Regions from separate parts of the Burkholderia mayonis genome, predicted to be linked through region 3. Evidence: predicted binding sites of a transcription regulator. Region 3 holds the regulator's gene; each other region holds the start of a gene.
The links. The regulator LexA, encoded in region 3, represses DNA repair genes until DNA is damaged. The targets are predictions, from matches to a motif close to ACTGTATNNNNATACAGT.
Positions count from the first base shown of each region.

Region 1 (4,796 bases), 1.1 Mb from region 3:
CGCACGACATCGTCCAACCGAGCGTGCCGTGGCCCGTATTGAGGAACAGATTCGGCACGGGCGTGCGGCCGACGATCGGCGTGCCGTCCGGCGTCATCGGGCGCAGGCCGGTCCAGAACGACGCATTCGCCGTATCGCCGCCGCCCGGGAACAAGTCGTTGACGCACATTTCGAGCGTTTCGCGGCGTGCTTGGCGCAGCCGCTTGTCGAAGCCGACGATCTCCGCCATTCCGCCGACGCGGATGCGGTCGTCGAAACGGGTGATCGCGATCTTGTAGGTCTCGTCGAGCACGGTCGACACGGGCGCCTTCGCGGCATCGACGATCGGCGCGGTGATCGAATAGCCCTTCAGCGGATACACCGGAATCTTCACGAGATTCGCGACGAGGTTCGTCGAGTACGAGCCGAGCGCGACCACGTACGCGTCGGCGCGCACCATCTCGCCGCCGCACTGGACGCCGGCGATCTTGCCGCCCGCAATCGCGAGCGCATCAATGCTCGTATTGAAGCGAAACTTCACGCCGAGCTGCTCGGCGAGCGCGGCCAGGCGCGTCGTGAAGAGCTGGCAGTCGCCCGTTTCGTCGCCCGGCAGCCGCAGCCCGCCCGTCAGCTTGTGCGAAACCGCGGCGAGCGCCGGTTCGGCCTTCTTTAGTTCGTCGCGCGACAGCAGTTCGAACGGCACGTTCGCGTCGCGCAGCACAGCAATATCCTTCGCGGCGCCGTCGAGTTGCTGCTGCGTGCGGAACACCTGCAGCGTGCCGCCCGTGCGGCCTTCGTACTGGATGCACGTCTCGGCTCGCAGCGCCTGCAGGCAATCGCGGCTATATTCGGCGAGGCGCACCATGCGGCCCTTGTTCAGCGCATAGCGCTCGGTCGTGCAGTTGCGCAGCATCTGCCACATCCATTGCAGCTGGAAGCGCGTGCCGTCGAGACGGATCGCGAGCGGCGCATGCTTTTCGAACATCCACTTGACCGCCTTCAGCGGCACGCCGGGCGCAGCCCACGGCGCCGCGTAGCCGGGCGAGATCTGGCCCGCGTTCGCAAAGCTCGTGTCGAGGGCGGGGCCGGCCTCGCGGTCGATCACCGTGACTTCGTGGCCCGCGCGCGCCAGATAATAGGCGCTCGCCACGCCGACCACGCCGCTGCCCAAAATAACCACACGCATAGCTGCTCCGGATAGAAAACGCCGGATGGCGCGCGGCGCAACCGATGCGCTCTGCGATCTACATCCGACCTAGTTTTTTTCGCTATGGTATTGTTGAGTTACTAGGTTTTGTTATTGTATTTTTTCAATTTTCAGTAAAAAGCGATGAGAACTCAACGTCAGCCAGTGCGCGCGCTCGACAAGCTGGACCGGCGCATTCTGAAGCTGCTGCAAGAGGACGGCCGCATGGCGATGAAGGACCTCGCCGAGCGCGTCGGACTGACGGTCACGCCTTGCATCGAGCGGGTGCGGCGGATGGAGCGCGACGGCGTGATCACCGGCTACCACGCGCGCGTCGATCCTGGGCAGCTCGGCGCGGCGCTCCTCGTGTTCGTCGAGATCACGCTCGATCACAAGAACGGCAACATGTTCGAGCAGTTCCGCCGTGAGGTGATGAAGATCGACGAAGTGCTCGAATGCCACCTCGTGTCGGGCGATTTCGACTATCTGATCAAGGCGCGGATCGGCGAGATGGCCGACTACCGGAAGCTGCTCGGCGACATCCTGCTGCAACTGCCGGGCGCCGTGCAGTCGAAGAGCTACGTCGTGATGGAGGAAATCAAGGAGACGCTGATGATCGCGGTCGACGAGTGATCGCGAGAGCGCACATCCGAAGCGCTTGGCACGTGCTGCCAATTACTGTATAAATATACAGTAATTGGCAGCATTGTCATTGGCGGCTTCGGCCGCTTACCAGAGGCGTGATGAGCGATCGATCCGACGTCGAATATCCGGTGGCGCCGCCCGTGCCCCGCAAGGGGCGCGGCGCGGTGGACAACCTGCAGGGGCGCTACGAGACCGTCGCGCGCGAGGTGATCGACGACGGCTGGGCGCGCGACGACGAACGCGAGCCGCCTGTCCCGTTGCGCACACAGGTGTTCGAGGAGCGCGCGAGAACGATTCTCACGCGCAACGCATCGCCGGACATCCCGTTCAACGTGTCGCTGAATCCGTACCGCGGCTGCGAGCACGGCTGCATCTACTGCTTCGCGCGGCCGACGCACAGCTATCTTGGACTGTCGCCGGGGCTCGATTTCGAGAGCCGGATCTACGCGAAGGTGAACGCGGCGGAATTGCTCGAGCGCGAGCTCGCGAAGCCGCGTTACGTGCCGGAGCCGATCGCGCTCGGCGTGAATACCGACGCGTATCAGCCAGTCGAGCGCGAACTGCGGATCACGCGGCAGGTGATCCAGGTGATGCACGATAACGGGCAACCGTTCGCCGCGATCACCAAGTCGTCGTTGATCGAGCGGGATCTCGACCTGCTCGCGCGGATGGCCGAGCGTCAGCAGGTGATGGCGGCCGTCACGATCACGACGCTCGATCCCGAACTCGCGCGCGCGCTCGAGCCGCGCGCCGCGACGCCTGCGCGCCGGCTGCGGACGATCCGTGCGCTGCGCGACGCGGGTGTTCCGGTCGGCGTGAGCGTCGCGCCGATGATCCCGTTCGTCACCGAGCCCGATCTCGAGCGCGTGCTGGAGGCGTGCGCGGACGCGGGCGCGACGCATGCAAGCTATATCGTGCTGCGGCTGCCGTGGGAGGTCGCGCCGCTTTTCGCAGAATGGCTTGCCGCGCATTTCCCGGATCGCGCGGAGCGGGTGATGGCACGTGTGCGGGACATGCGCGGCGGCAAGGACTACGACTCCGATTTCAGCTGGCGGATGAAGGGCGAAGGGATATGGGCGGATCTGCTCAGGCAGCGCTTCCGGATGGCGGCCAAGCGCTGCGGACTGAACGAGCGCACGCATGGCATTCTCGATTTTTCGCAGTTTCGCGCGCCGCAGCGGCTGAAGCCGCCGAAGCCGCTCGCGCTGCCAAGCTCAGCGCGGAAGGCTGACGACGGTTCGCAGCTCAGCCTGTTTTGAGTCGCACGTGGTGCGTCGACAGAGCGCGCGGATGCGTCATTGCGAGATCTGCTTCGCGGCCTCGACCTGTGATTCGAAATAGGTCTGGAACGCGAGCGCGAGCCCCGTCATCAACAGGAACGCCCCGATCAGCAACGAAAAGATCACGACGAACACGACGCCCCAGCCGGAGCGGCTGTGGCGGCCCGTGGCGGCGTTGAATTGTGTGTCCCATTTGTCATCGGCGCGCAGCCCGTAGACGAGCGCGGCGAGGAACGCGGCGAGCAGCGATATCGCGCCCGGCACGGCGAGCCACCAGCCGAGCGCGGCCGTGCGTCCCGACGCCGCGAGCAGCAGGAACCCGGGGATGCCGATGCTCGTCGCGAGCAAATGCGCCCAGCCGGCGAGGTCCGTCCAGCCGTACAGATAGAAACGGTGTGCGCCGAGCGAACCGAACAGGAGTGCGAGCAGTGCGGTGAGCGTCTTCGAGCGAAAGCGGGGCGGCGTGGACGTGCTGCTGGACATGTCGGGGCAGGATATTGGGTGTCTTATTCATAGACGCCCCGGCGAGACAGGGGCGCGGCGGTCGGCTCGCATTCTACGATGCGGGGCGCCGCAAGGTCACGCAGCGGTTGCGTCAATGCGTCGCATCATAGGTGATCCGGTAGATCGCGCCCGCATGGTCGTCGCTGATGAGAAGCGATCCGTCCGGCAGTGGCAGCACGTCCGCCGGGCGGCCCCAGACGCTTTCGTCGGGTCTCAACCATCCCTGGACGAACGCTTCCTGGTGCGCGGACCGGCCGTCCGGCGAGGCGATCACGCGCATGACCCGGTAGCCGACCTTGCGGCTGCGATTCCACGAGCCATGCTCGGCGATGAAGATGTTGTTGCGGTATTCGGGCGGGAACATGTCGCCCGTGTAGAAGCGCATGCCGAGCGCGGCGACGTGCGCGCCCAGCTTGAGCACGGGCGGCACGTAGCTTGCGCACGTGTGGCCGTGCCCGAACTGCGGATCGAGCACGTCGCCGCCATGGCAGAACGGATAGCCGAAGTCGAGGCCCGCGCGCGGCGCGCGGTTCAGCTTGTCGTCGGGGCGATCGTCGCCCATCAGGTCGCGGCCGTTGTCGGTGAACCAGAGCTCGCCCGTCGCCGGATGCCATGCGAAGCCGACCGTGTTGCGCACGCCGCGCGCGTAGACCTCGTAGCCGCTGCCGTCGGGGTTCATCCGGCCGATCATCGCGTAGCGGTCGCGGTCGGCGACACAGATGTTGCACGGCGCGCCCGTCGGCACGTAGAGCTTGCCGTCAGGGCCGAACGCGATGAATTTCCAGCCATGATGACGCTCGGTCGGCAGCGCGTTCGTGACGACGACGGGCTTTGGCGGCGCGGCGAGCCGTTCGTCGATCCGATCGAGGCGCAGAATTCGCGACACGGCCGATACGTACAGCGCGCCATCGCGATACGCGACGCCGACCGGCATCTCGAGTCCCGACGCGATCACATGGTGCGTCCGCACATGGCCGTCGCGCACGACGAGCGCATGCACGTGGCCCTCCATGCTGCCGACGTACAGAATTCCGCGCGGCGACCACGCCATTTCACGCGCGGCGGGCACGTCGTCGGCGAGCACCTGGACGCGAAAGCCGGGCGGCACGCTCAACTCGTCGATCGGCAGTGCGGCGGATGCGGCGGTTGTGGCGAGAACGAGACAGGCGGCCGCAGCGGTGCGTAGCAGCGTCGGCAGGTCT
Region 1 covers NZ_CP013386.1:2,835,895-2,840,690, reverse strand. Annotated here, with positions in the region: gene WS70_RS13640 (D-amino acid dehydrogenase) at 1-1,165, opposite strand, end outside; gene WS70_RS13635 (Lrp/AsnC ligand binding domain-containing protein) at 1,310-1,798, shown strand; gene WS70_RS13630 (PA0069 family radical SAM protein) at 1,909-3,069, shown strand; gene WS70_RS13625 (NINE protein) at 3,106-3,573, opposite strand; gene WS70_RS13620 (PQQ-dependent sugar dehydrogenase) at 3,686-4,796, opposite strand, start outside.
Region 1: WS70_RS13630 (PA0069 family radical SAM protein) is a predicted target of LexA. The motif match lies at 1,843-1,860, and genes of this name have one in related genera.

Region 2 (4,796 bases), 1.7 Mb from region 3:
ATCACCGAGCCCACGCTCTTCACGGTGCTGCAGCCCGACTGGATGCCCGACTACGTGCTGCGGCCGGCGCTGTTGTGCGTCGTCGTTGTGGTCGCGAAGCTCGGGCTCGACTGGTTCTTCTCGTCGCAGCTGGGGCTCGCGATGCGCGCGACGGGCGCGAATCCGCGGATGGCGCGCGCGCAAGGCATCGCGACCGGCCGCGCGACGCTGTCCGGGATGGCGCTGTCGAACGCGCTCGTCGCGCTCGCGGGCGCGCTGTTCGCGCAGACGCAGGGCGGCTCGGACATCTCGATGGGGATCGGCACGATCGTGATCGGGCTCGCCGCCGTGATCATCGGCGAGACGCTGCTGCCCGCGCGGCGGCTCTTCCTCACGACGCTCGCCGTCGTGCTCGGCGCGATCCTCTATCGTTTCTTCATCGCGCTCGCGCTCAACAGCGAGTTCATCGGCCTGAAGGCGCAGGACCTGAACCTCGTGACGGCCGTGCTCGTGACGGTTGCGCTCGTGCTGCCCGCGACGCGCAAGAAGCTGTTCGCCCGCAAGACGGGAGGGGTGTAAATGCTGTCCGCACAAGACCTGAAGCTCACGTTCAACCCCGGCACGCCGATCGAGACGCGCGCGCTGCGAGGGCTGTCGCTCGACATCCCGAACGGCCAATTCGTCACGGTCATCGGCTCGAACGGCGCCGGCAAGTCGACGTTCCTGAACGCGGTGAGCGGCGATCAGCCGGTCGATTCGGGGCAAATCACGATCGACGGCGTCGACGTCACGCGCAAGCCCGCGTGGGGCCGCGCGCCACTTGTCGCGCGCGTGTTCCAGGACCCGATGGCTGGCACCTGCGAAGCGCTGACGATCGAGGAGAACATGTCGCTCGCGATGGCGCGCGGCGCGCGGCGCGGCTTTCGGCCGTCGCTGAACCGCGCGTCGCGCGAGCTGTTTCGCGACAAGCTGCGGCTGTTGAATCTCGGGCTCGAGAACCGGCTCGCCGACCGCATCGGCCTGTTGTCGGGCGGGCAGCGGCAGGCGGTGAGCCTCCTGATGGCGTCGCTGCAGCCGTCGCGGATCCTGCTGCTCGACGAGCACACGGCCGCGCTCGATCCGAAGACGGCAGCGTTCGTGCTGGAGCTGACGGCGCGAATCGTCGCCGAGAGCAAACTGACGACGATGATGGTCACGCACAGCATGCGGCAGGCGCTCGATTATGGCGATCGCACGGTGATGCTGCATCAGGGGCAGGTGGTGCTCGACGTGTCCGGCGACGAGCGCCGCGGGCTCGACGTGCCCGATCTGCTGAAACTGTTCGAGAAGACGCGGCACGAGAAGCTCGACGACGACGCGTTGCTGCTCGGCTGACGTTCGGCGGCGGGACGGGGACGCGGCGGCGTTGCGCGCGGCGTTCGGGGCGGCGAAAGGGCGGCGGCGTGCGACGCGGGGCGAGCCGTCCGTTCTCGGGTTCCGGGTGCGGCGGTTTCGTTTCGACCGGTGCGGCGGCGGGGATTTTGCGTTTCCGGCCGCCGCGACTTCGTGCGAGCGGGTGTCGCGGCTTGCCGAAGCGGACAATTCCGAGCGGCTGTCCGGCGGCTGTCTGGGGCGGGGCAGCGGAGGTTCATTGCCGTAGCGCTCCGCGGGTTCCGATTCGATTTTTCCTCCGATCCTCTGACGAAAGGCCGGTTTCACATCGGTTGCTGTGCGTCGCGGAGGCGTTGCCATATACTGTACAAATATACAGTTATCGGCAACGCGATGTCCGGCTCCTCCCTTTCCCTCGAATCGCTGCATCCGTCGCTCTGGCGCGGCTCCCAGCTCGCGCGCGGCGGTCCGCGCACGGTCGACACCGGTTATGCGGCGCTGTCGGCCGAGCTGCCGGGGGGCGGCTGGCCGGTCGGCGGGCTCGTCGAGCTGCTCGTGCCGCACGCGGGCTGCGGCGAGATGCGCGTGCTCGCGCCCGCGCTCGCTGCGACCGGCAGCGCGCGGCGGCCGCTCGCGTTCGTCGCGCCGCCGCAATCGCCGCATGCGTGCGCGCTCACCGGCCTCGGCGTGCCGCTCGACGCGATGCTGTGGCTGCGCGCGGACAGCGGCGCGGATGCGCTGTGGGCGGCCGAGCAGGCGCTCAAGACCGGCTGCTGCGGCGCGCTCCTGCTGTGGCAGCAGAACACGCGCGCCGATGCGTTGCGCCGCCTGCATCTCGCCGCCGCGCGCGCGGGCGACACGCTGTTCGTGATGTTCCGGCCGCTTGCGGCCGCGCGGCAGCCGTCGCCCGCGGTGCTGCGTGTCGCGCTGCATCCGTCGCCGGGCGGCGTGTCGGTCGAGATCGTCAAGCGCCGCGGGCCGGCGCGCGGCGAGCCGCTCCCGCTCGAGTTGCCGTCGCCCATCGTGGAGAGCCGTTATGCGCGTCTTGCTCGGCATCCATCTGCCGCGCCTGCCGCTCGACGTGTGCGCGCCGTCGTCGCCTGACGGCGGCGACGGCTGCGCGGTGCTCGAACAGGGCGTCGTGCTGGTCGCCGATTCGGCCGCGCGCGCGCGCGGCGTGCGCGCCGGCATGAAGCGCGGCGGCGTGCTGACGCTCGCGCCAGGCGCGCGGCTCGTCGAGCGCGATCCGGCGCGCGAGGCTGATGCGCTGCGTGCGGTCGCGCTCGCGCTCTTGCGCTTCTCGCCGTGCGTCGCGCTCGACGACGAAGCGACGCTCGTCGTCGACGTCGGCGCGAGCCTGCGGCTGTTCGGCGGCCTGCCGTCGCTGTGCCGGCAGGTGCGCGCGACGCTCACCACGCTCGGCTACGCGGCGCGTCTTGCCGCCGCGCCGACCGGGCGCGGCGCGTGGCTGCTCGCGCGCGCACCGGGCCGGCCGCGCACGCGGCGGCGGATCGTGCGGACGGCGTCGCTCGTGCGCGCGCTCGATGCGCTGCCGTGCGAGCTGCTGCCCGACGCGCGCCCGTACGCCGGCTGGTTCGACGGCCTCGGCTGCCGCACGCTCGCCGACCTGCGCCGCCTGCCGCGCGCGGGGCTCACGCGCCGCTGCGGTCCCGCGCTCGTTGCCGCGCTCGATCGCGCGTACGGCGACGTCGCGGAGCCGCTCGCATGGATGCCGGCGCCGCCCGTGTTCGACGCGCGGCTCGAATTGCCGGAGCGCGTCGAATATGCGGAGGCGGTGCTGTTCGTCTCGCGGCGGCTCGTCGTGCAGCTATGCGGCTGGCTCGCCGCGCGGCACCTGTCGCTGTCGGCGATGACGTTTGCGCTCGAGCACGAGCGCGGCCGCCAGGCGGTGCCGCCGACGTCGCTCGAGCTCGCGTTCGCCGAGCCCGCGCGCGACGAGACGCACTTCATGCGCGTTCTCGGCGAGCGGCTCGCGCGCGTCACGTTGCCAGCCGCGGTGATCGCGGTGCGCCTGACCGTCACGCGCGTCGAATCGGTCACGCCGCCCGCCGACGATCTGTTCCCCGAGCCGGGCGGTACTCGCGAGGCGCGCGCACGGCTCGTCGAACTCCTGACCGCGCGGCTCGGCGCGGACAACGTGCTGCGCGCGGCGCCCGTCGCCGATCACCGGCCCGAGGCGGCGAACCGCTGGCTGCCGCTCGACGCGCCGGCCGGCAAGCCGGCCGCGCCGCCCGTCGCGCCGCCGCGTCCCGCGTGGCTGCTCGCGGAGCCGCTGCCGCTCGTGATGCGCGAGAACTGGCCGGTCTATCGCACGCCGCTCAAGTTCGTGTCGTCGATCGAGCGAATCGAGGCGGGCTGGTTCGACGGCCAGCTCGTCGCGCGCGACTATCGCGTCGCGCAGGACGACGACGGCGCGTGCTACTGGGTCTACCAGGAGCGCGGCAGCGGCGCGGCGGGGCAGTGCTGGTTCCTGCACGGCCTGTTCGGGTGAGCGGCATGGACGCGGCATCCAAGATCCTGCCCGACTACGCGGAGCTGTTCTGCCGGTCGAATTTCTCGTTCCTGCACGGCGCGTCGTCGGCGGACGAGCTCGTCGAGCAGGCGAAGGCGCACGGCTATCGCGGCATCGCGATCACCGACGAATGCTCGCTCGCCGGCGCGCCGCGCATGCACGTCGCGGCGAACGCGAAGGGGCTGCCGCTCGTCGTCGGCGCGTACTTCGGCGTGACGCCTGACGACGTCGCGCCGGGACGCGATCCGGGCCCCGGCGCATTCGGCCTCGTGCTGCTCGCGCGGAATCGCGAAGGCTACGGCAACTTGTCCGAGCTGATTTCGTGGCGGCGGATGGACGCGCCGAAGGGCACCTACCGGCTCACGCCGCGGATGCTGGCCGCGCCGCCGTCGAAATTCGCGCATCTGCGCGGCGTGCCCGACTGCTTTGCGATTCTCGTGCCGACGTATCCGGCGCGCGCCGACATGCTCGATGCGCAGCTCGCGTGGTTCGATGCGCTGTTCGGCGAACGCGCGCGGCTCGGGCTCGTGCAACTGCAGCGCGCGCTCGACGGCGCGCATCGCGAGGAGATCCGGGCGGCGGGCGAGCGGTGCGGGATGCACATCGTCGCGCTCGGCGACGTGACGATGCACGCGCGCTCGTGCAAGCCGCTGCAGGATGCGATGACGGCGATCCGGCTCGGGGCGCCGATCGCCGAATGCGGCTACGCGCTCGCGCCGAACGCGGAGCAGCACCTGCGCATGCGTCAGCGGATCGCGCAGCTGTTTCCGCCCGAGGCGATCGCGGAGACGTGCCGGATACTCGACGCGTGCGACTTCTCGCTCGACGAACTGCGCTACGAATATCCGCGCGAACTCGTGCCCGAAGGCCATACGCCGACGAGCTACCTGCGGCGGGAAACCTGGGCGGGCGC
Region 2 covers NZ_CP013386.1:3,407,903-3,412,698, reverse strand. Annotated here, with positions in the region: gene WS70_RS16395 (ABC transporter permease) at 1-558, shown strand, start outside; gene WS70_RS16390 (ABC transporter ATP-binding protein) at 559-1,353, shown strand; gene imuA (translesion DNA synthesis-associated protein ImuA) at 1,744-2,454, shown strand; gene WS70_RS16380 (Y-family DNA polymerase) at 2,387-3,862, shown strand; gene WS70_RS16375 (error-prone DNA polymerase) at 3,868-4,796, shown strand, end outside.
Region 2: imuA (translesion DNA synthesis-associated protein ImuA) is a predicted target of LexA. The motif match lies at 1,713-1,730, and genes of this name have one in related genera.

Region 3 (4,796 bases):
GGAGGCCAAGATGGCTAGCTATAAAAAAATTCTGCTGTGCTACGACGGTACGCTCGAGGGCCGCAAGGCATTGAGATGCGGCGCCGATCTGGCGCTCGAACTGAAAGCCGAAACACACTTGCTGTCGGTCGTCGACATGCGCTCGAGCATCGCGCAAAGCGCCGGCTTGCTGACCGACGTCGCGTGCAGCCGCTTCGAGGAAACCGCACGCGAGATCTTGCAAGAGGGTGTCGACTGGCTGACCGAGCATGGCGTGCAGGCGCAGGGGCATTTCGCGTTCGGCTACCCGATCGACGAGATCGCGAATCTCGCGACGAAGCTCAACGTCGATCTCGTCGTGGTCGGCCATCGCTGCCGCAGCGGTTTGTCGCGGTGGTGGATGGGGTCGGGCAACACGCAACTGCTCGATCGCGTGTCGTGCAGCATTCTGGTCGCGTGCTCGTCGCCGGCGGAGCAGAAGGCTGAAAGCGCGAAGGACGCAACGGCGGCGACGGCCGGACGCTGACTACGCCACCGACACACATCGGCGCATGGCGCTACGGAGCGTATATCGACCGCGCGGGGGCGCGGCCGATATTTGTCGCTTCGCTTGATCGCCGATGTCCACCATCGGGTCATTTCGCCATCGGTTAATCGGGTGACGAATCGAACCGGTTCCAGCCGATTTGCCAAGCAGCAAGGCTGACTGGTTCCGGCGGTTCGTTTCGTATCGTTTGAAATGACCGCTGAATCGCCGCCGTTTCCGCACGCATGCGCCGGGCCCGGCATTCACGCATGCTTTACGCGGCGTGCGGCCGACGGGCCGATTCAAATTCACTCGTCGTGCAAATTGACTGCCGACAATTTCCAACCGAAGAGTCCGCTGCGGCGAAAGATCGCGGCATAGCGCGCGCTGCCGTCGTCGCGGCGATACGTGACGACGAATTCGTCGAAGCGCCGGTAGGCAGCGCTCGTCTGCGGTGACGTGCCGGATGGCGAACTCGCGGCGGCGGACGGCGTACCGGATACGGGCAACGGCGCGGCTTGCGCCGCCGTTTTGCTTGCGGCAGGCGTCGCGTCGCTTGACGCGGCAACTGAATTGCCTGGGCTACCCGCCGACGCGCTCGCTGCAGACGCGACCGGCGCTGCCTGGCTCGCCGCTTGATCGGCGGGTCGATTCAACTCGGGTGGCCGTTGTCCGGATTGCGTGCGCGGCGGCAAGCCGTTCATCAGCGCGGCGACGCCGTCGGGCGTCGCGTAAGCATCGACGAGCGGGCCGACAAGCGCCGAGCCGATCAGCGCGCCGATGATTGCGAGCGGATTGTCGCGCTTTTGCGCGTCGATGCGCCGCATCAATTCGTCGGTGAGCTGCTGCTTCAGGCTGATCCGCAAAGCGGGGAAATCGACGTAGGTGCTGATCGCCTGCGCATCGCGCGCATCGATCGCCTGCTTCATCTGCCTGAGCGCGAGATAGGGCGACGCATACGCATAGACGATCGCCACCGCGGCGACGACAAGCGCGACGACGATCGAAACCGGCTTCAGGAATCGCCTTTGCGGGCGCACGGCAGAATTCAAACGGCCTCCACGACGAGACGGACGAACGGGCTCCGAAGATCAGAGACCTTGTTGCGTCAGTGAATGTTCCTCGGCGATGCAGCGATCGATCATCCGGCAGATCGCATCGACCGTGCCGACCATGATGAAGCGCGACGGCCCGTGATAGACACGAACCGGCGCGCGCCGCTCGGGTTCCGCGTGATGGAGCGAACCGTTCAGCGACACGCGCGCGAATGCCGGCAGTGCGGACGGCAGCAGCGACGTCTGCGCGTCGCCCTCGCTGCGCAGCTGGGCGGCGACGAGTGGCGCACACGGCGTGCGTCCGCGCAGATGGCGCAGGCGGCCGAATTGGCGGAAGGGCAGCAAGCGGGCGAGGCGTTCCATAGGGTTCTCCAGATCCAGTCGAATGGCGGGAAAGACGGGCGGTGCCGCGGGCGGGCTGCGTGGCGGTCAGAATTCGCCCGGGCGGATCAGCCCGACGGCGACGCCTTCGAGCGCGAATTCCGCGCTGCCGGCCTTCACGAAGATGTTCTCGTAATCGGGGTTCTCGGCGATCAGCTCGACGCCGCCGGGCCGGCGCATCAGGCGCTTGACCGTGACGTCGTCGCCGAGCCGCGCGACGATGATCTGGCCGTTCTTCGCCTCGGTCCGCTTCTGCACGGCGAGCAGATCGCCGTCGAGGATGCCGGCGTCGCGCATCGACAGGCCGCGCACCTTCAGCAGGTAGTCGGGCTTGCTCGAGAAGAGCGCGGGATCGCATGCGTAGTGCTGCGAGATGTGCTCCTGCGCGAGGATCGGGCTACCGGCCGCGACGCGGCCGACGAGCGGCAGCGACAGTTGCATCAGCGCCGCGTGCGGCAGCGTCAACTGGTGCGGCGAATCTTCGACGCCGATCAGGCGAATGCCGCGCGACGCGCCCGCCGCCAGCTCGATTACGCCCTTGCGCGCGAGCGCCCGCAAGTGCTCCTCGGCTGCGTTCGGCGAGCTGAAGCCGAGCTCGGCGGCGATTTCCGCGCGAGTGGGCGGAAAGCCGTCGCGCTCGATCGCGCGACGAATCAAGTCGAATACTTGCTGCTGACGGGCGGTGAGTTTGATCATGACATGACTGTATGGATAGACAGTGAGCTGTATTTTTATACAGTGTCCGGGGAAATTCAAGCGTTACTTGAAATTCGGCGCTATCACGGCGATTCCGCCGCGATCCGGCTGCGTCACAGCGCCGCTTCGGCCGCGATAGCCATCGATCGAGCAATCGTTACCACTTTTGAGTATTAAAAAATGAGGAACGATTATTTTTAATGATGAAACCTGTTCGTTAGACTGGCCCAACATCACAAACAACGACCCCTACGGAGAACAACGGATGGTCAAGCGCAACACGGGGCTGGCGGGCGGCATACGTCGTCTCATCGCATCACTCGCGCTCGGCGCGACGGCGGCGCTCGGCGCGCTCACGCCGGCGCTCGCGGACACGACGTTCCTGAACGTCTCGTACGATCCGACGCGCGAGCTCTATCAGGACGTCAATCAGGCGTTCGGCAAGGAGTGGAAGGCGAAGACGGGCGAAACGGTGAACTTCAAGCAGTCGCACGGCGGCTCGGGCGCGCAGGCGCGCTCGGTGCTCGACGGCCTTCAGGCCGACGTCGTGACGCTCGCGCTCGCGTACGACATCGACGCGCTCGCGAACAAGGGCCTCGTCAACAGGGATTGGCAGAAGCGCTTGCCGGACAACGCGTCGCCGTACACGTCGACGATCGTGTTCCTCGTGCGCAAGGGCAATCCGAAGGGAATCAAGGACTGGGACGACCTCACGAAGCCGGGCGTGTCGATCGTCACGCCTAACCCGAAGACGTCGGGCGGCGCGCGCTGGAACTACCTCGCCGCCTGGGCGTACGCGCAGCACAAGCCGGGCGGCGATGCGCAGACGGCGAAGGATTTCGTCTCGAAGCTGTACAAGAACGCGGGCGTGCTCGATTCGGGCGCGCGCGGCGCGACGACGAGCTTCGTGCAGCGCGGGATCGGCGACGTGCTGATCGCGTGGGAGAACGAGGCGTTCCTGTCGATCAAGGAATTCGGCGCCGACAAGTTCGAGATCGTCGTGCCGTCGGCGAGCATTCTCGCGGAGCCGCCCGTCGCGGTCGTCGACAAGGTGGTCGACAAGAAGGGCACGCGCAGGCTCGCGGACGCGTACCTGAACTTCCTGTACAGCAAGGAAGGGCAGGAGATCGCCGCGCGCAACTACTACCGGCCGCGCTCGAAGGACGTGCCGGCCACGCTCACGAAGCAGTTCCCGAAGCTGAAGCTGTATACGGTCGACGACACGTTCGGCGGCTGGACCCATGCGCAGAAGACGCATTTCGCCGACGGCGGCGTGTTCGATTCGATCTACAAGCCGCAATGAGCGACGGCGGGCGGCGCGCCGCGATCGGCGCGCCGTTCCGCGATACAACGACATCGGGCTGACGGACGCGGCGGCATCGCGCGTCCGTCAAGCCGTTGAACCCATGTGCATCACCCTGGAAGAGCATTCCGCATGACGACGTTCACCTTCCGCAAGCCGAGCGCGCTGCCCGGATTCGGCGTGACGCTCGGCATCACGCTGGCCTATCTGAGCCTCGTGGTGCTGATTCCGCTCGCCGCCACTTTTCTGAAGACGGCGACGCTCACCTGGGATCAGTTCGTCGCGGCGACGACGTCGCCGCGCGTGCTCGCGTCGTACCGGCTGACGTTCTCGGCCGCGTTGGGCGGCGCGCTCGTCAACGCGGTGTTCGGCTTTCTCGTCGCATGGGTGCTCGTGCGCTACGCGTTTCCGCTCAAGCGGCTCGTCGACGCGATCGTCGATTTGCCGTTCGCGCTGCCGACGTCGGTCGCGGGCATCTCGCTCGCGGCCGTCTACGCACAGAACGGCTGGATCGGCAGCTATCTCGCGCCGCTCGGCATCAAGATCGCGTTCACGCCGTTCGGCGTGCTCGTCGCGCTGACGTTCATCGGCCTGCCGTTCGTCGTGCGCACCGTGCAGCCGGTGCTCGAGGACTTCGAGCGCGAGCAGGAGGAAGCGGCCGCGTGCCTCGGCGCGTCGCGCTGGCTCACGTTCCGGCGCGTCGTGCTGCCCGCCGTGACGCCCGCGCTCCTGACGGGCTTCGCGCTCGCATTCGCGCGCGCGCTCGGCGAATACGGCTCGGTGATCTTCATCGCAGGCAACGTGCCGATGAAGTCGGAGATCACGTCGCTCCTCATCATCACGAAGCTCGAGCAGT
Region 3 covers NZ_CP013386.1:1,718,320-1,723,115, forward strand. Annotated here, with positions in the region: gene WS70_RS08625 (universal stress protein) at 11-505, shown strand; gene WS70_RS08630 (DUF2939 domain-containing protein) at 814-1,557, opposite strand; gene WS70_RS08635 (hypothetical protein) at 1,597-1,923, opposite strand; gene lexA (transcriptional repressor LexA) at 1,990-2,637, opposite strand; gene WS70_RS08650 (sulfate ABC transporter substrate-binding protein) at 2,903-3,940, shown strand; gene cysT (sulfate ABC transporter permease subunit CysT) at 4,073-4,796, shown strand, end outside.